3 regions of the Streptomyces sp. NPDC038280 genome follow, and region 3 is predicted to be linked to each of the others. Evidence: riboswitches for the same ligand, from Rfam matches in the RefSeq annotation. Region 3 holds a riboswitch; each other region holds the start of a gene.
The links. A riboswitch is a leader RNA that binds a small molecule or an ion and turns the genes downstream of it on or off. The one in region 3 is predicted to bind cyclic di-AMP.
Positions count from the first base shown of each region.

Region 1: linked by a shared signal. The riboswitch ahead of ACZ7J0_RS24840 (transglycosylase SLT domain-containing protein) and the one ahead of ACZ7J0_RS01455 (M23 family metallopeptidase) in region 3 are both predicted to bind cyclic di-AMP.
Region 2: linked by a shared signal. The riboswitch ahead of ACZ7J0_RS14735 (M23 family metallopeptidase) and the one ahead of ACZ7J0_RS01455 (M23 family metallopeptidase) in region 3 are both predicted to bind cyclic di-AMP.

Region 1 covers NZ_JBVJYZ010000014.1:9,997-17,629, forward strand. Annotated here, with positions in the region: gene ACZ7J0_RS24825 (SRPBCC family protein) at 1-247, shown strand, start outside; gene ACZ7J0_RS24830 (hypothetical protein) at 411-614, shown strand; gene ACZ7J0_RS24835 (serine hydrolase domain-containing protein) at 681-1,979, opposite strand; cyclic di-AMP (ydaO/yuaA leader) riboswitch at 2,613-2,767, shown strand; gene ACZ7J0_RS24840 (transglycosylase SLT domain-containing protein) at 2,770-3,606, shown strand; gene ACZ7J0_RS24845 (phytase) at 3,752-5,077, opposite strand; gene ACZ7J0_RS24850 (alpha/beta fold hydrolase) at 5,282-5,995, shown strand; gene ACZ7J0_RS24855 (hypothetical protein) at 6,043-6,282, shown strand; gene ACZ7J0_RS24860 (hypothetical protein) at 6,304-6,465, shown strand; gene ACZ7J0_RS24865 (WhiB family transcriptional regulator) at 6,673-6,933, shown strand; gene ACZ7J0_RS24870 (hypothetical protein) at 7,156-7,407, shown strand; gene ACZ7J0_RS24875 (peptidylprolyl isomerase) at 7,530-7,633, opposite strand, start outside.
Region 2 covers NZ_JBVJYZ010000005.1:327,190-334,822, forward strand. Annotated here, with positions in the region: gene ACZ7J0_RS14690 (FG-GAP repeat domain-containing protein) at 1-19, shown strand, start outside; tRNA gene ACZ7J0_RS14695 (tRNA-Lys) at 110-182, shown strand; partial or broken gene ACZ7J0_RS14700 (hypothetical protein) at 313-627, opposite strand; gene ACZ7J0_RS14705 (rhodanese-like domain-containing protein) at 731-1,231, shown strand; tRNA gene ACZ7J0_RS14710 (tRNA-Met) at 1,317-1,390, shown strand; gene ACZ7J0_RS14715 (hypothetical protein) at 1,533-1,910, shown strand; gene ACZ7J0_RS14720 (PLP-dependent cysteine synthase family protein) at 1,975-3,003, shown strand; gene ACZ7J0_RS14725 (MFS transporter) at 3,000-4,238, shown strand; gene ACZ7J0_RS14730 (PP2C family protein-serine/threonine phosphatase) at 4,509-5,675, shown strand; cyclic di-AMP (ydaO/yuaA leader) riboswitch at 5,923-6,057, shown strand; gene ACZ7J0_RS14735 (M23 family metallopeptidase) at 6,069-7,136, shown strand; gene ACZ7J0_RS14740 (PrsW family intramembrane metalloprotease) at 7,335-7,633, opposite strand, start outside.
Region 3 covers NZ_JBVJYZ010000001.1:325,515-333,147, reverse strand. Annotated here, with positions in the region: gene dxs (1-deoxy-D-xylulose-5-phosphate synthase) at 1-1,595, shown strand, start outside; gene ACZ7J0_RS01475 (aspartate aminotransferase family protein) at 1,592-3,013, shown strand; gene ACZ7J0_RS01470 (helix-turn-helix domain-containing protein) at 3,093-3,785, shown strand; gene ACZ7J0_RS01465 (DUF6126 family protein) at 3,826-3,975, shown strand; gene ACZ7J0_RS01460 (tyrosine-protein phosphatase) at 4,021-4,830, opposite strand; cyclic di-AMP (ydaO/yuaA leader) riboswitch at 5,297-5,456, shown strand; gene ACZ7J0_RS01455 (M23 family metallopeptidase) at 5,459-6,406, shown strand; gene ACZ7J0_RS01450 (SGNH/GDSL hydrolase family protein) at 6,567-7,373, shown strand; gene ACZ7J0_RS01445 (carboxymuconolactone decarboxylase family protein) at 7,587-7,633, opposite strand, start outside.

The DNA.
Region 1 (7,633 bases), on a different contig from region 3:
CGCGCCGCTCACGGTGGGCTCCCGTGTCGCCGTGCGGCGCCGGGTCGGTCGCCGGGAGTTCCCCATGACGATGGAGGTCACGGAGTTCGACCCGCCGAGAAGGTGGCACCTGCACGGAGTCGACGGCCCGGTCCGCGGAGACGTGCAGGGCACGATCGAACCGCTCGACAACGGCGAGCGCTCCCGCCTGACCCTGTCCATCGACTTCGAGTCGCACGGCATCGGAAGGTCCTCGTCCCGTTCGTGATCCGCCCGTTCGCCCGCAAGGAGATGCCGAAGAACGAGCAGGCGCTCAAGAACCTGCTGGAGCGGGACGCCACCGGGACATCGACATAGACGACGCCCCCGGCTTCCGCTCTGCCGCCGGTATCCGACCGTGACCCGAGCGGGCGTCAGCAGTTGAACCGGGCATGAAGAAGCGCAGCATGCTCGCCGTCGCATCCCTCGCCGCAGGCATTGTCACGGCCCTCGTCACCCCGCCCCCCTCCGCGTCGGCCGACACCACCGGCCTCGACCACCTCCCGGACGCCTCCGTCGGTTCGCTGATGGAGGAGACCGTCGACGGCGTCGCGGGAGGCGATGTCCCCACCCAGGAGGCCGGCCCCTGGGCGTAGTACGCGCCGCTGTGCGGGTGATGACGACCGCGGCGGGGGCGGTCGTCATCACCCCGCGGAAGCCCTTCAGCCGCGCAGCTGTTCCGGCGTGACGAAGGGATGGGTCGAGAGCGGTGTGCCGGGCCCCGGCTGTCGCAGCCGGGGCTTCGCCCGGCCGCTGAGGGCGCCGTCGACGTAGCCGACCAGCGCGTCGCCGATCGGGTCCGGCTTCGGCTTGTTCTGGTCGTCGTACCGCTCGTACTTCATCAGGTTGTAGCCGATGGCGACCTGGCGGCGGCCGTCCTCGGTGGACAGGGCCCAGGTTCCGGCACCGAAGACGCCCCCGTCGTGCCCCCAGTACCAGCCGCCTCCGGGCATCTGCAGGGTGTACAGACCCAAGCCGTAGCGCATGCGCGCCTCCTGGCCCGGCTCCGGCTCGTAGGCCGGGACGGTCGTCTTCATCTCCCGCAACTCGGCGGCGCCGAGCAGCTTTCCGCCGAGCAAGCGGCGGTAGAAGTCGTTGAGGTCGGCCATCGTCGACACCATCGCACCTGCGGTGCCACCCCATGACATGTCGTAGACGCTGTAGTCGCGGGGCGGATCGATATAGCCGTACATCGACTCGTACATCCTGGCGTGCGGTCCGGAGATGTACGGGGAGCGCGGGAAGTAGGTGTGGCGGAGGCCGGCTTTGCGGATGACGTGCTGGGCGATGTACTTCTCCGGCTCCTGATCGGTGACCTTCTTCAGCAGCAGTCCGGCGATGATGTAGTTCGTGTTCGAGTAGGAGTGCGTGCCGCGCTCCGCGACCGGCGGGGCCGCGAGACCGAGACGGACGAGTTCCTCCGGAGCCACATGGCGGAAGCGGTTCTCGTCGAGTGTCTTTCCGGGGTTCTCCACCAGGCCGGGAAACGCGGGCAGGATGTAATCGGCAATGCCACTCGTGTGGTTGAGCAGCATCCGGACGGTCACCTTCTGACCTCGCTCTCCCGGAATCAGCTCCGGAAGATAGCGGCCGATCGGCGCGTCCAGGTCGATGCGTCCGTTGCCCACCTGTTGGAGGACGGCGACCGAGGTGAACGTCTTGGTGATGCTCCCGATCCGGTGCTCGAAATCGGGCCGCATCGGGCGATCGGTCGTCACGTCGGCGACGCCCACCGCCCCCCGCCACTCCTCGGATCCTTCCCGGACCGCCGAATAGGCGCCGTACATTCCCGCCCGGTGGAACGCCTCCAGCGATGCGCGCAGCGCCTTGCGGTCGAGCTCGGGGAGATGCGCCGCCGGGGCGGCGGCCTCCGCGAACCGGGCGGAGGGGGCGGACTTGGGGGGTGTGGCGTGGGCAGGGAGTACACCGACGGTGAGCGACAGCAGAGTTGCTGACGCCACAGCGGTCGCGAGTCGAACTCTCCGACGGCTCGGGCGGCCGCCCGGCTCGGTTAAGCGCATGGGAAAAGCCCCGTTCTCTCGGCTCGCGCGCACCGCGCGCACGGCGCCTCCATCCTCATTCGCGGGGCTCTGTGCTGCCGTCCTCCGACAGGACGACTCGCATCAGAGGAAGGGATGACATTTGTCATTCGCGGGACCGCCCGGACCCCTCCCGGAGGCACAGACGGCAGGCAGCGTGAGGGAGCGGACCCGTCCCGGACGAGGGGCGAATGCCCGCTTGCGTCCGATATTGCCCCTATCGTCGGTTTGCGTCTATTGCCCATTAAGACATGAATGAGACGGTCTTATGCGGACTTTTCGCATGCTCAACTCCTGTTGTGGCAAAGGTCCTTCCCGCAGCGACGCGAGGTGATGTCAGTCACGTCACCGATCGTGAGGGCGAATGAGGGCTCCGCCCAGAACTGTTCTGCGGAAAGAGAGTTGAGTTCCGGCTTCAGGTCCGATGGCATGCTTTTCGCGATCTTCCCCGCTCATTTCGAATGCGGTCGTGAATTCTGGCCTTGTCTCGCCGCGTCTCTCTCGCTTAACGTCACGGTCAATCCGGATGGACCGCCGAATCCTGCCGCCTTCCGGAATCCGAACCCACTCACCCACGGCAGGAGCGGGGGACCCAGGTAAGCCGTCGATCCGGAAATCCGGAACGTCTTGGGGTGAAGTCGCAGCCACTGCGGCCGGGCATCTCCAGTCCGACCCGACAGCTCACCTCGCAGGCGCCGGAGAGGAATTCGACATGCCCGCAAAGGGAAAGCACCGCCGCCCCAAGAAGAACTCGCTCGCCCGAGGTATCGCCGTCGCGGGCACCGGTGGTGCCGCGCTCGTTCTTCCGGTGATCGGCGCCACCACAGCCGGTGCCGCGCCGAACGCGGCGCAGTCCGCCACCGCACAGAGCAGCGTCACGTCGACGGTCGCGGCCGCGCCGAAGGCCGCCGCCAAGAAGGCAGGGCCCGGGATCTACCGCGTGGTCCCCGGTGACTCCCTCTCCAAGATCGCTACCGAGCACTCGCTCACCGGCGGCTGGAAGCGGCTCTACCAGGACAACCGCAGGGCCATCGGTGGTAACCCGTCCCTGATCCGCCCGGGCCTCAAGCTGACGATCGCGGCTGAGCCCTCCGCGTCGGAGGCGGCGAAGGCGAAGGCCAAGGCCAAGACGCCGAAGCGCTCCGCCGAGCCCGACCGCGCCGACCGCTCCACGCGGCCGAGCACCCTGAGCGCGGCCCCCGCGGCCGCGGAGTCCGCCACGACCTACCCCGACAACCTCGACGGCTGGATCAGGGAGTCGCTGGACATCATGGCCAAGCACGGCATCCCCGGCTCGTACGACGGCATCCACCGCAACGTCATGCGCGAGTCCTCGGGCAACCCGCTGGCCATCAACAACTGGGACTCCAACGCCATGGCCGGCATCCCGTCCAAGGGCCTGCTCCAGGTGATCGACCCGACCTTCCAGACCTACCACGTGCCCGGTACGTCGATGGACTCCTACGACCCGGTCGCCAACATCACCGCCGCGTGCAACTACGCGGCCGCCCGGTACGGCTCGATCGACAACGTGAACGGCCCGTACTAGTACCCCCACGCCTCAGCACGCCGAGGCGGACCCGCCGACAGGACGCCCTCCTCGCGAGGACGTCCTGTCGGCGTTTCCGGAGGGGGCGGCGCCGGGGCCGGGGCTCCCGCCCGCGGGTCCCGGCGCCGGCGCCCCGCCTGCGGCGTCAGTCGTCGATGCCCTCCAGGACGTCCCCGAGGTCCACGAACTTGAAGCCGGTGGCCTCACGCGTCCCGTCCGCCGGGGTGTCGTGACCGTCCTGGACGACAAGGAGACCGTGCGGGTACCTCCTGCCCAGCGGCGCGTTCAGGACGGCGGCGCCGTCGCACTCCTCGGAGCCATCGAGAGTCCGGCCGGCGGCGACACGGAAGCCGCCCTCGTACTCGTTCGCGTCGGCGACTTCCCGGTCGTAAGCGGCGAAGGTGTTGTCGCCCTGGCTGGACGCGAGCAGGTAGCCGTCCCCGTCGGGCTCGGTCAGCAGAGTGAGCCCCTCGACGTCGGCCGCGAGGTGGGGGCCGCCGTAGCCGGGATCGTTCCCGTTGACGCACTCCTCGGTCTTCTCGTCGTACACACCCGGCACGCCGTACTCACGGACCTTGTCCACCAGCTTCGGGGTGCCGGTGAGATCGGCACGCAGCCGCCAGATCCCGACGTCTTCCTGCCCGGCGTAGAGCATGCCGTTGGCCGGGTCCACGACCATGCCCTCGACCTGCGGGAGTTCACCCGGCTCGGCACAGGGCGACCATGAAGTGCCGTTCGGCAGGCGGAAGGCAGAGGGGAGATCGAGGGCGCGGATCCTGCGGTACGTCACCGTGCCCGCGGGCGTGGCGACCAGCTCCAGGAGGGCCACCGTCGTGCGGTTGCGGCGGCTCACCAGCGCGTACGAGCGCCTGGTCGACGGGTCGGTCCAGGTGGCGAGGCCGTAGGCGGTCTGCTGGTCGTTGATCTCTTCCTGACCGGAGGAGAAGACCGGCGGGGCGGACGGGTCGGTGATCTCCGTGAGCGGGCCGCCCGGCCGGCCCGGGGTGATGCGATGGATCCGGAGCCGGTCGTGACCGCGATCCGTGGTCACCGTCACGTCGACGCGGCCGGACGGCAGCCGCAGACCGTGGATGAGGTCGACGTTGTTGAAGCGGCCCGGAGCGTCGTCCGGTCCCGGCGGGGGAGGGGCGGGGATCGACTGCACCTGGCGGGCGTCCAGGTCGTAGACGCGCAGCCCGCCCTCCTTGGCCGTGGCGATGACGAGGCTGCGGTCCGGGTCGGCGGGGTTGCGCCAGATGGCCGGGTCGTCCGCGTTGGCGTTGTCGCCCGCCTCGTCGTCGTACAGCGTGGCCGTCTCCGCGCGGGCGACGACAACCGGCAGCGAACCCGCGGAGTGCGCGGCGGCGGGGACGGTCGCGGCCAGTGCCGTCAGGGCCGTGCCGACCACGAGCGCGGCCGAACGGAAGGGGCGGAGCCTGGTCACAGAGATTCTCCTGCATGTCGGGGACATGACGTTCACGGTCGGGAGAGTGGTGCGGATGGATGACGCCTCGGCGTACGGAGCGGGATGAGGACATGTGCGCGCGATGAATCCGACCGCTCGAACGGCCGTCCGCCGGTCCGCAGGGAGTGCCCGCCCTGGAGTGCGCGACAAGGAGTGCCCCCCTACGAGTGCCCGCCGAGGAGTGTCGTACCCCTCGGCTACGTTGCCGGTATGACGAACTTCGTACTGGTGGCAGGCGCCTGGCTGGGATCGTGGGCATGGGACGACGTGGTGCCGGAACTGCGCGCGGCCGGCCACGGCGCCCTGGCTCTGACGCTGTCCGGTCTCGCCGAGAAGCAGGGCCAAACCGCTGGGCAGCAGACACATGTGCGGGACATCGTCGACGAGGTGGAGCGCCGCCGGCTGCACGACGTCGTCCTCGTCGGCCACAGCTACGCGGGCATACCCGTGGGCCAGGCCGCCGCACGACTGGGTGACCGGCTGACCCGCGTCGTCTTCGTCGACGCGAACGTGCCCGTCGACGGCGAGTCGTTCGTCTCCGCCTGGCCGGACGGCCGGGCCATGGTGGAGGCGTCGATAGCCGAGAACGACGGCTTCTGGGCGCCGCTGACGGCAGCCGACTACGCGGGCCAGGGACTCACCGGCCAGCAGATCGCCCTGATCGTGGGCGGCTCGACACCCCACCCGGGCGCCACCCTGACCGAGCCCGCCGTCCTGGCCCGCCCGATCGGCGAGCTTCCGGCGACCTACATCAAGTGCCTGCTCGACGGCGCCGAGCCGAACGACGACGTGGCCGAGCTGCTCACCGGCGAACTGTGGCAGCTGGTGGAGATGGACACCGGCCACTGGCCCATGTTCTCCCGGCCGCGCGAGCTGGCAGGCATCCTCCTGCGGTCGGCCGGTCCCGGGCCTCGGGGTGCCTGATGGGGCCCGATGGCTACGGAAGCCGGCCCGAGTACCTGCCGCGTCTCATGACCGACCGTCAGGAGGGGGCGGCGGACGACGTCCTCCTGCTCGACCACGCCGACAGCCGCCGGCTGCAGGCGGTGAGCCTGAACCGGTTCCCGGCGCGCAACAGTTGCGAGCTGGACTGGAGCGCCGCGCCGTTTCTGGACCAGCGATGGTGCGCCGACGACGAGGCCTGGGCCGCTGTGGCCGCTGAGCTGCTCGCCCCGTATGTGGCCCGAGCAGATCTCGTCGCCGTCTTCTGAAGCAACTTCGTCATCCCCACGGTGGTTCTGCCCGCCGGAGTACTGGTTCGTCACGCGCGGGAGATCCAGGACGCCCAGCCGGGGTTCTGGCTCTATCCGCTCTCCGGGGACGTCCTGATGGAGTGCCTGCCGGACGGCACGGTGACCTTGGCTGCCGTCCCGGCGCCACTGCCGACCAACTGAACCCCCCGACGCGGGGCATTGAAGTGGTCCATGGCCTCGGCATTCTCAGCCTCGACGCGACGACGTGAGGAGGGAGCGCGTCTCAAAGTCGCTTCCCGAAGCGGACTTTGGTGTTTGGACCCGGTGATGACGGTCAGCCGAAGAGAATGCCCCCGCCGATGCCGCGGGGCGGTCCCCACCACACCGCAGAGGAAGGATTGCCGACTCATGACGGAATGGCGACAGGACTGGCGGCACGAGGGCGCCTGCCTGGACGAGGACCCGGATCTGTTCTTCCCCATCGGCAGCTCGGGCCCCGCGCTGCTGCAAGCCGCCGAGGCGAAGGCCGTGTGCCGGCGTTGCCCCGTGAGGGAGCAGTGCCTGTCCTGGGCCATGGAGACGGGCCAGGACACCGGTGTCTGGGGTGGCCTCGACGAGAACGAACGCCGCGCGCTCAAGCGCCGCATCGCCCGCCGCCGGTCCGCCTAGGCAGCGGCGGCCTCACGCCGCCCGGCCGACCTGGCCGCGCCCCTCGGCGCGGACGTCCGGACCCTGGTCCTTGATGGCGGGAGGTGCGGTGCGAGCCCGTACGCGGGTTTCGCATCCGAGTGGATTCCGTTGCTCTTGGCCCCATGCGGCCTGTTGGCGGGTATCTCCAGGCAACAAGCGAGCAGCATGCGAGCGCCCGAGACGAACGGATCCGTTGAAGCCATGACCGAGGCTCTGAGCGACTTCCTGAACGCCCTCTCACCGGAGAGCCGCGCGCGCGTCCGACAGGAGAGCGCGCCGCGCCAGGAAGAGCTGGCGAAGCAGTGGAGCGAACGTGTCGCGGAGACCTCCGAAGCCGGGGCCGCGAATACCGGCGACGACTTTCTCGTACCCGGCATGTCCCGGGCCGCTCACGAGGCGGAGTACGTCGTGAGCACGTCGCTCGAACAGCTCAGGGACACCGGACAGTCCTGAGACACCGGAGATTCCTGAGACGCCGGAGATACCGAACACCGGAGTGCCCGCCGTGCAGCCGCCCTCCGCCCGGACCGGCCGGACGGAAGGCGGCTGACGCGGCTCAGCAAGAAGGGCGGCGATCAGGCGTCGACGACGCCCGACTTCGCGATCTTGATGTCGGCCTTGGTGGCGCCGGTGCGGGAGCCCAGGCCCTCGATCTTCTTGACGACGTCCATGCCCTCGA
Region 2 (7,633 bases), on a different contig from region 3:
CATGAAGGGCCTCTTCTGAGGGGTGTTCGACCACGGCGGCGGGGCCGATGATCCGATACCCGATCGGCTCACCGGTCCCGTCCCGCTATGCTCAGGGATGACTCGCCGAGGGCCGTTAGCTCAATTGGCAGAGCAGCGGACTTTTAATCCGTTGGTTGTGGGTTCGAGTCCCACACGGCCTACGACTCAGCCCCAGGTCGGAGAAATCCGGCCTGGGGCTGACGTATGTCCCCTACGTGTCCAGGACCGTCGGGTCGAGGTGGGCCAGGCGATCGGGGTCCGCCAGGATGTCGATCGCGACGATCCCGGGGTGTCCTCGCGGCGCGACAACCGGGAGCGCAGCATGCAGGCACACCCGGGCGACGACGGTCGTGAGCCGGCCGCCCAGGTTCTGGATGCCGTGGGCGTCGGAGCGGCCGAGGCGTACCCAGCCCTCCTGCACGGCGGCGTCGGCCTCGCTCAGCGAGTCGAGCATCCGGTGGGCGACCGCCCCCAGTTGGCCCGGTTGGCCTCGAACTCCCGCGCGAGAAACTCGTTCTCGTCCCTCTCGCTCCCTCGTCGCGTCCTGTCGCCGCCATGACGCGTACGAGGGTGCGGACGTGACCGGAGGGGTGGCGTCTGTGAGATTCCGGCCGGGCTCCGGCGATCACGGGGATTTCCCCGGCCGATCGCGCCAAGAACCGGGAAACCCCACTTCAGCGCCGTGATCACCGACCGTAGATTTTCCGTCATGACCACGACGCAGAGCACCAGCCACGCCCCCGCCGCCGCGAACTCCGTACTCCGGGTCCCGCCGGCCTCGCCCGCCGCGGCCGCCGCCTACTTCTCGGCCAGTCTGGCCTTCCACGCGGACGTGTCCGACGTCGCCTCCGCGCTGGCGGCGGACGGCGACCCCGGTTTCGTGGTGCTCGACTCGCGGTCCACCGCGTCGTGGGACCAGGGCCACATCCCCGGCGCGATCCACCTGCCGACGGCGCTCATCCCCGAGCAGGCCGAGCAGCTGCTCGACAAGTCGGTGCCCGTCGTCACGTACTGCTGGGGCCCGGGCTGCAACGGCGCCACGCGCGCCGCGCTCGCCCTCGCCGAACTGGGTTACCAGGTCAAGGAGATGCTGGGCGGCTTCGAGTACTGGGCCCGTGAGGGCTTCGCGTTCGAGACCTGGGAGGGTCCTGAGCAGCGTGAATCCGACCCGTTGACGGCCCCCGTCGACGCCGACGACTGCGGCTGCTGAGCACCCGCGCGGAAGCACCTGTGCGTACTGAACCGTTAATCGGTTAGGGGCACGGCCCGGCATGGCGTAGGGTGGTGTTTACCGACGCGGGGTGGAGCAGCTCGGTAGCTCGCTGGGCTCATAACCCAGAGGTCGCAGGTTCAAATCCTGTCCCCGCTACTCAGTGGCCGAAGGCCCGGATCCTCAAGGATCCGGGCCTTCGTCGTGTTCCGGGGCCCCGGCCGACCGCTGCAAAGCGGTGTCCGAAACCGGGCCCGCCTCTTTGGCCCATCCCAGTGCCCACCGTAGTGTCACGGGCACCATGAGTGACAGGGTGGAAGTGACGGTACGGAGGCGGCTGCCCGCCGTCGTCCTGCTGCTCGCCCTCGGTGCCCTGCTGATCAGCGTCTGCCACGGTTCACACGGGCACACGCTCGCCCCGATCGGCGGCGCCACCCTCTCCGCGCCGGAACTCCCGCACGGCTGTGACCGGCCCGAGGAACGCTGGACCTTCGACGCCCATCTGCCCTCACAGGCGGCGGCCGCCCCGCTCGCGGCGCCGGGCGCCGACGGAGCCGTACCCCTCGCGTACGAGAAGGCCGCGCCGGCCGATCCGCGCGCGGGCCGGGCGGGCGACCGCGCCGGGCCCTGTGCCCCGCCGGGGCGTCTGCTCATCGCCCTGGGAGTCGACCGGAACTGAGCCGGGCCCTGGACATCCAGCGACCACGGCTTCGTCTCCGCGCACTCCAAGGACGTACCCCACCATGAGCAGACTGCTGTCCCTCGCCGAGCAGACCGTCGGCAACACCCCCACCCTCTGGATCGACGAGAGCCCCGGCACCGGCTACTGGGCCAAGCTCGAAGGCTTCAACTCCGGCGGCATCAAGGACCGCGCCGCCCTCTACATGGTCGAGCAGGCCCGCCGCCGAGGTGAGCTGCGCCCCGGCGCGCCGATCGTCGAGTCGACCTCCGGGACGCTGGGGCTCGGCCTCGCGCTCGCGGGCGTCCTGCACGGCCATCCCGTCCATGTCGTCACCGACCCCGGCCTCGAACCGATCGTCGAGCGGATGCTCGTCGCCCACGGCGCCCGCGTCCACGTCGTCGCCGAGCCGAGCCCCCGGGGCGGCTGGCAGCAGGCCCGGATGGACCGGGTCGCCGAGCTGCTGGGCGGCCTCGACGGCGCCTGGTGGCCCAACCAGTACGGGAATCCGGACAATCCGGCGGCGTACGGCGGGCTCGCCGCCGAGCTCTCCGGCCGGCTCGACCGGGTCGACGTGCTGGTCTGCGCGGTCGGGACCGGCGGCCACTCCTCGGGCATCGCCCGCGCCCTGCGCGCGACGACCATGCCCGCCCTGGAGCTCGTCGGTGTCGACAGCGTCGGCTCGACCGTCTTCGGGCTGCCGGCCCGCGAGCGTCTGATGCGCGGGCTCGGCTCCTCCATCCACCCGGGCAACGTCGACCACGACGCCTTCGACGAGATCCACTGGGTGGGGCCCGCCGAGGCGGTGCGGGCGGCGCGGACCCTGGCGGCCCGCCAGTTCGCCACCGGCGGCTGGAGCGTGGGCGCCGTGGCGCTGGTCGCGGGCTGGCTGGCCCGCACCCGGCCGCGCGGGACCCGGATCGCCGCCGTCTTCCCCGACGGCCCACAGCGCTACTTCGACACCGTCTTCAGCGACGACTTCTGCGCCCTGCACGGGCTCCTCGACGGGCCCGTACGGTCCGAGCCCGCCGCGTACCACGCCGCCGACGAGGTCGACGGCTGGACGCGGCGCGCGCTGGAGCGCGTCCGTTGAGGCGGATCCTGCGGCAGAGCCGCAGCTTCGATCCGGCCGTACGGCTCCTCTTCGCCAACCAGCTCACCATCAACCTCGGCTTCTACATGCTGATGCCCTACCTCGCCGCGCACCTGGCCGACGGCCTCGGCATGGCGGCGTGGGCGGTCGGCCTGGTCCTCGGCGCCCGGAACCTCTCCCAGCAGGGCATGTTCCTGGTCGGCGGCGCGCTCGCCGACCGGCTCGGCTTCAAACCGCTGATCGTGGCCGGGTGCGCCCTGCGCACGGCCGGTTTCGGGGCCCTCGCCTTCGCGCAGTCGCTGCCGGTGCTGCTCGTGGCGTCGGTGGCCACCGGACTCGCGGGAGCGCTGTTCAACCCGGCGGTACGCGCCTATCTGGCGGCGGAGGCGGGGGAACGGCGCGTCGAGGCGTTCGCGCTCTTCAACACGTACTACCAGGCGGGGATTCTGCTCGGGCCGCTGATCGGGGTGGCGCTGACAGGGGTGTCCTTCCGGCTGACGTGCGCGGTGGCCGCGCTGCTCTTCGCCGCGCTGACGCTCGTACAGCTGCGGCATCTGCCGGTACGGACGGCCGGGACGGGGCCGGAGGAGCGGGACGAGGAGCGGGGGCAGTTCCGGACGGTCCTGGCCAATCGGCCGTTCCTGCTCTTCGCGCTGGCCATGACCGGGTCGTACGTCCTGTCCTTCCAGGTCTATCTCGCCCTGCCCCTGGCGGCCGGGTCGACCGCCGCGACCACCGCGATCTTCGTCGTCTCCGCGCTGGTCACCCTGGGCGGCCAGCTGCGGATCACGGACTGGTGCAAGCGGCGGTGGTCCCGGCAGCGGTGTCTGGTGGCCGGGCTCGCGCTGCTGGGCGCCGCCTTCCTGCTGCCGGTCGCGGTCGGCGGGATCACCGGACTGTTGCTGTGTGCTGCGGTTCTCGCGGTCGGGAACGCCGTCCTCTACCCGTTTGAGATGGACACCGTCGTCGCGCTGTCCGGCGGCCGGTGGCCGGCCACGCACTACGGCCTCTACAACACCGTCTGCGGGATCGGCATCACCCTCGGGAACCTCGGCACGGGCGCGCTGCTCGGCGTGGGCGGGTGGCCGGCCCTGCCGTGGCTGGTGCTGTGCGCGGTGGGGCTCGGCTGCGCGGGAGCGGTGGCGGCGCTCGCGCGGGGCGGGCGGCTCGCGCCCGGAAAGCCGCGCGAAGAGGCGGAGGAGGAGTCGGGCGAGGGGGTGCGGGAGGGGGCCTGAGTCCGCGCGAACGCCGGGCCGCGGGCCTCGGAGTGCCGGTCGGGTGGTCGGGGGCCCGGAGCGCTGGTCGGGTGGTCCGGGTGGGTTGGCGGTGGGGGGCCCGGTGGTCCGGGTGGGTGGTCCGGGTGGGTGGACCCTTCCCCGGTTGGCCGATGGCGAGTCGCCGCGCGGCGCGGCTACGGCCAGCCTGGGTGGGGCGCGGTACCGTCCGCAGCCGTCCCTCGCCTTCCGCGGGGCGACTCCAAGGCGGACCGGGCAGGGAGAGCACAGGTGGGGCGACCATCGCGGGGCGGCGGCACCGACGGAGGACGGGGAGGCCCGACCCGGAGCGAGCGGGCGCGCCGGTTCATCCGGGCGCTGCCCGCGCTTCTGATCGTCGGCGGGGTCGTCTACGACCTGGCGACCCCGCCCACCTTCACCGCCGCTCCGCTCTTCTCGGCCGCCCCGCTGATCGCGGCGCCGTTCTTCTCCCTGCGGACGACCCTGGTCACCGGCCTCGCCGCCCTGGCCGCCGTTCTCGGACTGCACATCTACAACGGCACGATCGGCAGGGTCCCGGCACTGACCGAGATCCTCACCGTGTTCACGGTCTCCGCGCTGGCCCTGCTCGTCAACCGGGTCGTCCGGCGCAGCGGTGAACGGCTGGCGTCCGCGCGGGTGATCGCCGAGACCGCTCAACGGGCGGTACTGCCCGTTCCCGCCGAGCGGATCAGCGGACTGCAGATCGCCGCGCGGTACGAGGCGGCGCAGGCGGACGCGTTCATCGGCGGGGACCTCTTCGCGGTGCAGGACACGCCGTACGGGGTCCGGCTCGTCGTCGGGGACGTACGCGGCAAGGGGCTCGACGCCGTGGAGGCGGTGGCCATCGTCATCGGGGCGTTCCGGGAGGCCGCCGAGCAGGAGAGAACCCTGGAGGGGGTGGCGCAACGGCTGGAACGGGCGCTCACCCGGGAGGGCGCCCGCCGGGACGACCTGGACGCCTTCGAGGGGTTCACGACGGCCGTGCTCGCCGAGATCCCACGGGGGGCCGGCGTGCTGCGCGTCGTGAACCGCGGCCATCCGGAGCCGCTGCTGCTGTACGCCGACGGGGGCCTCGGCCGGGTGGAGCCGTCCGAGCCGGCGCTGCCGCTGGGCATGGGCGACCTGGCGGCGTGGCCGGACCGGGCCGACGAGGCGCCGTACCCGCCGGGCGCGACCCTGCTGCTCTACACGGACGGACTGTCCGAGGCGCGCGACGCGAACGGCGTCTTCTACGACCCCGCCGCGCGGCTGGCGGGGCGGATCTTCCCCGGGCCCGGGGAACTGCTCGACGCTTTGGTGGACGACGTACGGCGGTACACGGGCGGCGGCTCGAACGACGACATGGCGCTGCTCGCGGTGAGCAGGCCGGGGGAGGGCCAGCCCGCGCGGCGCAGGACGATGCCCGTCGTGCCGTAACCGACGGCGCACACGGTGCGTAGTCGAAGGACACCCCTGCGCATAACAGTTGACGAACGATCAGATCGGGTGGGTTTCCGGCGGCCGGAGGGCGGGTCCTCAACTCGCCCGATTGCGCCTGGTTGCCACTCATAAGTCCTGGTGGGGGCGGGGAATGATCAAGGGGAACAGCTTGGAATCCGGTCCCCGCGTCTATTAACGTTCGATAACGCAGTGCGGTCGTCACAACCGTCGCAAGAGGCGGCACCGTGCGCACGCGCCGAATTCCGCAAGGGAACCGGGGAACCACCACCTTGGGGTGAATCGGGTCGAATTGGGCCCGTAGGAGACCTTCCTGCTCCGAACCCGTCAGCTAACCCGGTAGGCGATAAGGAAGGAAAGGAGTACGCCTCCGTGGCGTCCAACACCCCTGCCCCCGAAGCCCCCTTCGACTCGTTCGGTGCCTCGGGTGCCGCGGGCGCGGGCACCGACACGGTGTGGGAGGAATGGAATCCCACCGAGGACTCCGTCCGCCCCGTGCGTGGCCGGCACCGCGTTGCCAAGCAGCGCTCCAACTTCGCCCGCAGCTCCACCGTCCTCGGCGTCGGTGTCATCGCGGCCGTCGGCGGGGCCGGCATGGCCACCGCGCAGGACAAGCCGCCGGTCTCCATATCGCTGCCCGACCTCCCGGACGCGATCACGGATCATGTGCCGGACGCCTCCTCCCTGCCGGGCATCGGTTCCCTGATGGGGGACGCGGAGGACGGCGAGAACACCGACGGGCAGAACGCCGCGCCCCTCACCACCGCCTCCCTGACCACTGACGCCGGCCCCGGGCAGCGCACCGGCGCCGACGCGGGCGAGGCACTGCGCGCCCGGATCCTTCAGCAGGCCGAGCAGCAGAAGGCGTCCGCCGACGCGGAGGCGAAGGCGGCCTCGGAGAAGTCCGCCGCCGAGCAGGCCGCCGCCGAGGCGAAGGCGCAGCAGACGGCCGCGCAGAAGGCCGCGGCCGAGGCGAAGAAGAAGGCGGACGCGGAAGCCGCGGCCAAGGCCGAGGCGGAGCGGCTGGCCGAACTGGCCGCGAGTTACTCGCTTCCGACCTCCTCGTACACGATCACCTCCACCTTCGGCCAGTCCGGATCGATGTGGTCCTCGGGCTATCACACGGGTCTCGACTTCGCGGCCCCGACGGGCACCCCGGTCAAGGCCGTGCACGGCGGCACCGTCAAGTCGGCCGGCTGGTCCGGCTCGTACGGCTATCGGATCGTCCTGGAGCTGGAGGACGGTACGGAGGTGTGGTTCTGCCACCTGTCGTCGATGACGGTCGGGGCCGGGCAGACGGTCGGGACCGGCGAGACCATCGGGCGGGTCGGCGCGACGGGCAATGTCACGGGCCCGCACCTGCACCTGGAGGTGCACACCCCGGGCGGCGACGGCGTCGACCCCGCCGCCTGGCTCCGGGGCAAGGGCCTCAGCGTCTGACGGCGGCCGCGCCCGCAGCCCCTCCGCACGCTCTGACACGCCTCACCCCGAACCGCACGGCCGAGCGCACCGCCCGGCCGGCGCGGTCCCACGTCCGTGAGTCCCTGACGGCCGCCGGTGCTCGCACCGGCGCGTCCTCGCACGCCGGCAGCCTGGCGACACCCCCCCGACGCCATGGCTGCCGGTTTCTCCGCAGGGTCAGGAGCGGTACGGGTTGTAGGAGCCGTAGTCCCGGTACGGCGGCGGCGTCCACACCCGGCCCGTGGCCCGCGCCGCGTACGTCAGCGACGGCGCCGCTATCCCCTTGCGCTGCCACAGGTGGTGCAGCAGCTCCTGCTCGCGCGCCATGAAGTCCGGGCCGGCCGCGCCCCGGTGGGCCCGGTGCCGCAGAAACGCCAGGCTCGTCGCGAAGGCTTCGTATTCGGCGACCGCCCGGGCCGCCGCCGGTCCGTACGTACGCGCCGCGAAGTCCCTGGCCATGCCGCGCGCCCGCATCG
Region 3 (7,633 bases):
GCGCGCTCACCGGCGGCATGGCCTGGGAGGCGCTGAACAACATCGCCGCCGCCAAGGACCGCCCGCTGATCGTCGTCGTCAACGACAACGAGCGGTCCTACGCCCCCACGATCGGTGGCCTCGCCGGCCACCTCGCCACCTTGCGCACCACCGACGGCTACGAACGCTTCCTCGCCTGGGGCAAGGAGGTGCTCCAGCACACCCCCGTCATCGGGCAGCCGCTGTACGGGTCGCTGCACGGAGCCAAGAAGGGGTTCAAGGACACCTTCGCGCCGCAAGGCCTCTTCGAGGACCTGGGGCTCAAGTACGTGGGGCCGGTCGACGGGCACGACATCGCGGCGGTGGAGTCGGCGCTGCGGCGGGCGAAACGGTTCCACGGTCCCGTACTGGTCCACTGCCTGACCGAGAAGGGCCGGGGCTATCCTCCGGCGCTCCGGGACGAGGCCGACCGGTTCCACGCGGTCGGCTCGATGGACCCGCTGACCTGCGCACCGCTCGTTCCCGCCGACGGGCCGTCCTGGACCTCCGTCTTCGGTGAGGAGATCGCCGTCCTCGGGGCCGAGCGGCCGGACATCGTGGCGATCACCGCCGCCATGCTGCATCCGGTCGGGCTCACGGCGTTCGCCGAGCGCTTCCCGGAGCGGGTCTGGGACGTCGGGATCGCCGAGCAGCACGCCGTGGTGTCGGCGGCCGGTCTCGCCACCGGCGGGCTGCACCCGGTCGTCGCCGTCTACGCCACCTTCCTCAACCGGGCCTTCGACCAGCTGCTGATGGATGTGGCACTGCACCGGTGCGGTGTCACCTTCGTACTCGACCGTGCGGGGGTGACCGGCACCGACGGAGCGTCGCACAACGGGATGTGGGACATGTCCGTCCTCCAGGTCGTCCCCGGGCTGCGGATCGCCGCGCCGCGGGACGCCGACCAGTTGCGGGCGCAGTTGCGCGAGGCCGTGGAGGTGTCCGACGCGCCGACCCTGCTGCGCTTCCCCAAGGAACCGGTGGGAGAGGCCGTGCCCGCCGTCGGCCGGATCGGCGGGATGGACGTACTGCGGCAGGCCGAGGACCCCGATGTGCTGCTCGTGGCCGTCGGCGTCATGGCGCCGGTCTGCCTCCACGCCGCCGAGCTGCTGGCCGGGCGCGGCATCCGGTGCACGGTCGTCGATCCGCGCTGGGTGAAGCCGGTCGACGCACAGCTCCCGCCGCTCGCCGCCGGGTACCGGCTCGTCGCGGTAGTCGAGGACAACAGCCGGGCCGGCGGTGTGGGCTCGGCGGTGGGGCAGGCGCTGCGGGACGCTGATGTGGACGTGCCACTGCGTACGTTCGGCATCCCGGAGCAGTTCCTCGCCCACGGCAAGCGCGGTGAGGTCCTGGCCGACATCGGGCTGACCCCGGTCGAGATCGCGGGACGGATCAGCGCCGCCCTGGCGCGAAGGAAGCCCGACGAGGCCGCCGGGGGTGCGGCGCCGGAGCCCACGGCCTACGAGAGGTCGCCGTCCCCGGAGGCCGGCGACGTGAAGGAATCCGTGGTGCCGACGCAGCCGCGGGAGCCCAAGGATCCCGGGGAACCCGGAAAGCCCAAGGAGAACGGTCGATGACGACGCCGATGGGGACGCCGACGGGGGCGCCGACGAGCAAGGAGTTCGACCTGGGCCGGCTGCTCGCCGAGCGCGGCGCGGAGCGTTACGAGCTGCACACCCGACACCTCAACCACCAGCTGCCGCGCATGCTCCACACCCTCGGGTTCGACAAGTACTACGAGCGGGCGGAGGGTGCCCACTTCTGGGACGCCGACGGCAACGACTACCTCGACATGCTCGCCGGCTTCGGGGTGATGGGCCTCGGTCGCCACCATCCCGTCGTCCGCAAGGCCCTGCACGACGTCCTCGACGCCTCGCTCGCCGATCTGACCCGGTTCGACTGCCAGCCGCTGCCCGGGCTGCTCGCCGAGAAGCTGCTCACCCACAGCCCTCACCTGGACCGGGTCTTCTTCGGCAACAGCGGTACGGAGGCGGTGGAGACGGCACTCAAATTCGCCCGCTTCGCCACCGGGAGGCCGCGGATCCTCTACTGCGCCCACGCCTTCCACGGACTGACCACCGGCTCGCTCTCGGTCAACGGCGAAAGCGGCTTCCGGGACGGCTTCGCGCCGCTGCTGCCCGACACCGCGATCGAGCTCGGCGACCTCGCCGCCCTGGAGCGGGAGCTGCGGAAGGGCGACGTGGCCGCGTTCGTCGTGGAGCCCATCCAGGGCAAGGGAGTGCGCGAGGTCCCGCCGGGGTTCCTGCGCGCCGCCCAGGAGCTGCTGCGCCGGCACAAGGCCCTGCTGATCGCCGACGAGGTGCAGACCGGGCTCGGCAGGACCGGCGACTTCTACGCCTACCAGCACGAGATGGGGGTCGAACCGGACCTGGTGTGCGTCGCCAAGGCGCTCTCCGGCGGCTATGTGCCCGTCGGCGCCACCCTCGGCAAGGACTGGATCTTCAAGAAGGTCTACTCGTCGATGGACCGGGTGCTCGTCCACTCGGCCAGCTTCGGCTCGAACGCCCAGGCCATGGCCGCCGGGCTCGCCGTCCTCTCGGTGATGGAGAACGAGGAGACCGTCGCCCACGCGCGTCGCACCGGTGACCTGCTGCGCTCGCGCCTCGCCGCGCTCGTACCCCGGTACGAACTGCTCCACGACGTGCGCGGACGCGGGCTGATGATCGGGATCGAGTTCGGCAGGCCGTCGTCGCTCGGCCTGCGCAGCCGCTGGACGATGCTCCAGGCGGCCCGCAAGGGACTCTTCGCCCAGATGGTCGTCGTCCCGCTGCTCCAGCGGCACCGGATCCTCACGCAGGTGTCCGGCGACCACATGGAAGTGATCAAGCTGATCCCGCCGCTGGTGATCGACGACACGGACGTGGACCGGTTCGTCGAAGCCTTCACCGCCGTGATGGACGACGCCCACGGCGGGGGCGGGCTGATGTGGGACTTCGGCAGAACGCTGGTCAAGCAGGCCGTCGCGCAGCGCTGAACCGGCGGATCGCCAGCCGCGTGTTTGCCTCAGGGGCAAGAAAATTGCCCCTGAGGAAAAACCCTGGCGCAATGGACCCATGAGCAATTCTGCCGGAAGGGCGGACAGGGCTGCGACGTCCGCGGAAGTCCCGGACCGAGGGTCGGCCGCCGCCGCGTCGGACGGCGCGTCCGACGACCAACTGATCTCGGAGGCCCTCCCCGACGTCGCGCCCCGGCTGAGGGGGCTGCGCCGACGCCAGGGGCTCACTCTGGAGACGGCCGCCCGCCGCGCCGGACTCTCCCCGGCCCACCTCTCCCGGCTGGAGACGGGCCGCCGGCAGCCCTCGCTGCCCATGCTGCTCGCCCTTGCCCGCATCTACGGCACGACCGTCTCCGAACTGCTCGGGGAGGTGCCGCCCGAGCGCGATCCCATCGTCCGCGCGGGGAGCGCCGAGCCCGCCGAGGCGGACGGGTGGATCTATCACCAGGCGGGCGGGCCCGGACGGGCCATGCAGGCGCTGCGCGTCCAGGTCCCGTACACCACCCGGGACGACCTCGTCCGCGTCCACCCGGGGGAGGAGTGGCTCCACGTCCTGGAAGGCAGGGTGCGCCTCGCCCTGGGCGACGCCGTCCACGTCCTCGACCCCGGGGACAGCGCGCACTTCGACTCGCTCACCCCGCACCGGATCGGCGCCGCCACGCGCGGCGGCGCCGCGCTGCTCTTCGTCCACACCCTGCTGCAGAGTCCCGCCACCGAGCTGTGCCTCGGTGGCGGAGCGCCGCGCCGCTGACCCGCACGCTCGCCGCCGACCTCATGAAATGAGACGTCGAATGTCCGACAAATCAGCATCTGTCCCGTCCACCGAGGAGAAGAAGTTCCCCCGGGGGCTGGTCATCCGCCTCTTCGCCTACCTCGTCGCCGGACACCTCTTCGCGGCGTTCCTCTATCTGCTGTTCCTGCTCGGCGGTCAGAACCAGTAGGGCCGGATCCCGCCGGTCCCGCGCTTCCGCCGATCCTGATTACCGCTAGTCCTGGAGGAGGGCGAAGCGCAGCCGCTCGCGGGTCTCCGGGGTGAGCTTCAGGCCCTCGGAGAGGTACCGCTCGACGCTGCCCCAGTTCGCCTCGATGGTGTCGAAGGCGGCGGAGAGGTACTCCGCGCGTGCGTCGAAGAGGGGGCCGAGCAGTTCCATGACCTCCGGGGACATGGCCTCGGCCGAGGTGCTGCTGCGGCGGACCTTGTAGCGGCGGTGGGGGTCGTTCGACTTGAGGTAGTCCGTCTCGATCGCCTCGCGCTCGACGCCGACCGCGAGCAGGGACACGGCGATGGAGAGCCCCGCGCGGTCCTTGCCGGCCGCGCAGTGCATCAGGGCGGGGACGCTGTCCTCGGCCATGGCGTGCAGGACCCGGCTGTGCTCGGCGGTGCGGTCCGTGATGATCTCGCGGTACGTGTGCGTCATGCGGGCGGCGGCCTTGCCGTCGCCGAGGAGGGAGCGCAGCTGGGCGAGGTCGCCACCGCTGACCATCTTCCAGAACTCCTTGCCGTCCGCGGGGTCGTTGAGCGGGATGTTCACGTTCCGCACGCCGGGCAGGGCGACGTCCGGGCCCTCCACCTTCTGGTCGGCGGCGTTGCGGAAGTCGAAGATCGTGTGCAGCCCGAGGCCGGCGAGGAAGGTCGCGTCGTCATCGGTGGCGTGGGCCAGGTGCCCGCTGCGGAAGAGCCGCCCATAGCGCACTGTCCGCCCGTCCACGGTCGGCAGCCCGCCCACGTCCCGGAAATTCCGGACTCCGGTCAGCTCGGGTTCGGTCGACGGGACCTGCGGCAGCTGCTGCGTCACGAGAGCTCCTGAGGTGTTCTGCCGTCGGCGCTGATCGCCGACGTGGCGCGGCCTCGACGATACGACATCGGTTCCTGAGGCAATCATCTCGGCGGGAGCCTCCCGACACGCCGGTTCCTGAGGAACTGGCGGCAATCGGCAGAACATTTGCTGTTGAGTGCAATGCGTATGGAATGAGCCTTCTGTCCGTATTGAGTTGTTCGGCATGGCGTGCCCCGGTAATGCGGGAGATGGGTACGGGCACGTGAGCAGCGTCATAAACGTGACCGTCCGTGGCGGAACACGGAAGTCGAATTCCTTGCTCACGACGGAGATTGATGATCCGGAGTCGACGGAGGGTGACCGGAATTTCGCGCCGATATCACAGCGCCCATTCGCGATGGAATGCGATGGCTTGTTAGCGCCGACCGGCTCGTCTACGGTCACCGTCAATCCGGATGGACCGCCGAATCCTGCCACCGTCCGGAATTCACACCCACCCACGTGTGGCAGGAGCGGGGGACCCAGGTAAGAACGCCGATTCCGGATTTCCGGAGGCGGCTCGGGGTTAAGGCGCGCCACAGCGCGACCGGGCATCTCCAGCCCGAACCCGACAGCTCACCTCGCAGGCGCCGGAGAGGAATTCGCCATGCCCGCGAAGGGTAAGCACCGCCGTCCCAAGGCCAACCCGATCACGCGTGGATTCGTCGCCGCCGGAACGGGTGGCGCCGTCGTCGCCCTTCCGCTTCTCGGCGCGACCGGAGCGCACGCCGCCGAGGCGAGCGCCCCGGCCGTGACGCAGGGAACCACCGTCGCCGCCGCCAAGTCCGTGGCACAGCAGTCCGCCAAGGCCGCGCCGAAGACGTACTCCGTCGTCGCCGGTGACTGCCTCTCGACGATCGCCGCGGACCACCACCTCGCCGGTGGCTGGAAGAAGCTCTACCACGACAACCGCCAGGTCGTCGGCGAGAACCCCGCGCTGATCATCCCCGGCATGAAGCTCACCCTGGGCGCGAAGTCCACCGCCAAGGCCAAGCCCGCGCACAAGGCGGCTCCCAAGGCCGCGCCGAAGGCGGCTCCGAAGGCGGCCCCCAAGGCCGACGACTCGGCGCGCAGCTCCCGCAGCAGTGACCGCGCGTCCGCCCCTTCGACCTCGACCTCGGCGTCCACCCCGGACTCCACGTCGGCCTCCGGCTTCACCGCCCCGGTCAGCGGCCCGAGCGTCACCACCCCGTACCACGCCTCCGGCTCCATGTGGTCCTCCGGCTACCACACCGGTGTCGACTTCGCGGCCTCCACCGGCACGACCGTCAAGGCCGTCGGCCCGGGCACCGTCGTCTCCGCCGGATGGGGCGGCGCGTACGGCAACGAGGTCATCATCCAGCACACCGACGGCAGCTACTCGCAGTACGGCCACCTCTCGTCCCTCTCGGTCTCCTCCGGTGAGAGCGTCACCGGCGGACAGCAGATCGGCCTCTCCGGCTCCACCGGCAACTCCTCCGGTCCGCACCTGCACTTCGAGATCCGTACGGGCCCGAGCTACGGCTCGGACATCGACCCGCTCGCGTACCTGCGTCAGCACGGCGTCTCCATCTGACCCGGTACACGCGCGAATCCCGTACCGAGGCCCGGCACTTCTGTGCCGGGCCTCGGTCTATTCCGGCTTGGGTGAATCTTGACCGGTGGCATATGTCACGCCCCGTCAACCGCTCCTTACGGTCGCGTAGGTCACATCCGTAAGGGAAAGATGTGGTCCCGTGGCAGACCGTTCGAGAGCAATAGACAGTGGCACAGGCGTATTCGGTTCGTACGCGGCGATCGGCGACAGCTTTACCGAAGGGGTGGGGGACCCGGGGCCCGGGGAAACGTATGTGGGTTGGGCGGACCGCCTCGCGGTCCTCCTCGCCGACCGGCTTCCGGAGGAGGACCACGACGGCTTCCGCTACGCCAACCTCGCCGTCCGCGGACGTCTCCTCGACCAGATCGTCGAGGAGCAGGTCCCCCGGGCGAAGGAACTCGCCCCGGAACTGGTGACCTTCTGCGCGGGCGGCAACGACATCATCCGGCCCGGCACCGACCCCGACGAGGTCGCCGAACGCTTCGAGCGCGCCGTCGCGGACCTCACCTCGGCCGTGGGCACCGTGATGGTCACGACCGGTTTCGACACGCGCGGTGTGACCCTGCTGCGTCATCTCCGCGGCAAGATCGCCACGTACAACGGGCATGTGCGGGCCGTCGCCGACCGGTACGGATGCCCCGTCCTCGACCTGTGGTCCCTCAAGTCCATTCAGGACAGGCGGGCTTGGGACAGCGACCGGCTGCACCTGTCGGCCGAGGGCCACACCCGGGTCGCCCTGCGCGCCGGCCAGGTCCTGGGCCTTGAGGTGCCCGCCGACCCCGACCAGCCGTGGCCGCCGCTGCCTCCGCGGGGCGCCCTCGAAGTGCGCCGGGACGACATCCAGTGGGCGCGCGAGTATCTGGTGCCCTGGATCGGACGCAGGCTCCGCGGCGAATCGTCCGGCGACCACGTCGAGCCGAAGCGCCCCGACCTGCTGCCGCTGTGACCTCGGGGGCCCGGCGGATCGCGGACCGCCGGGTCGCATGACGCCGCGGCTCGCGCCACCCGGGCCCAGCGCGCGGGAGGCTCGCGGCCCCCGAGGGGGCGCTTGATCCAGGGCCGCTCGGGCTCGTGCCGCCGGGGCTCGGGGGCGGGTCTGGGGTGTTCGGGTGCGCGCCGCCGGGGCGGGCGACGGCCCGCCCCGGCGGCGCGGCCGGTCTCAGTGCGAACCGGCGCCGGCTGCCTCAGGGACGCCACCGCTCCCAC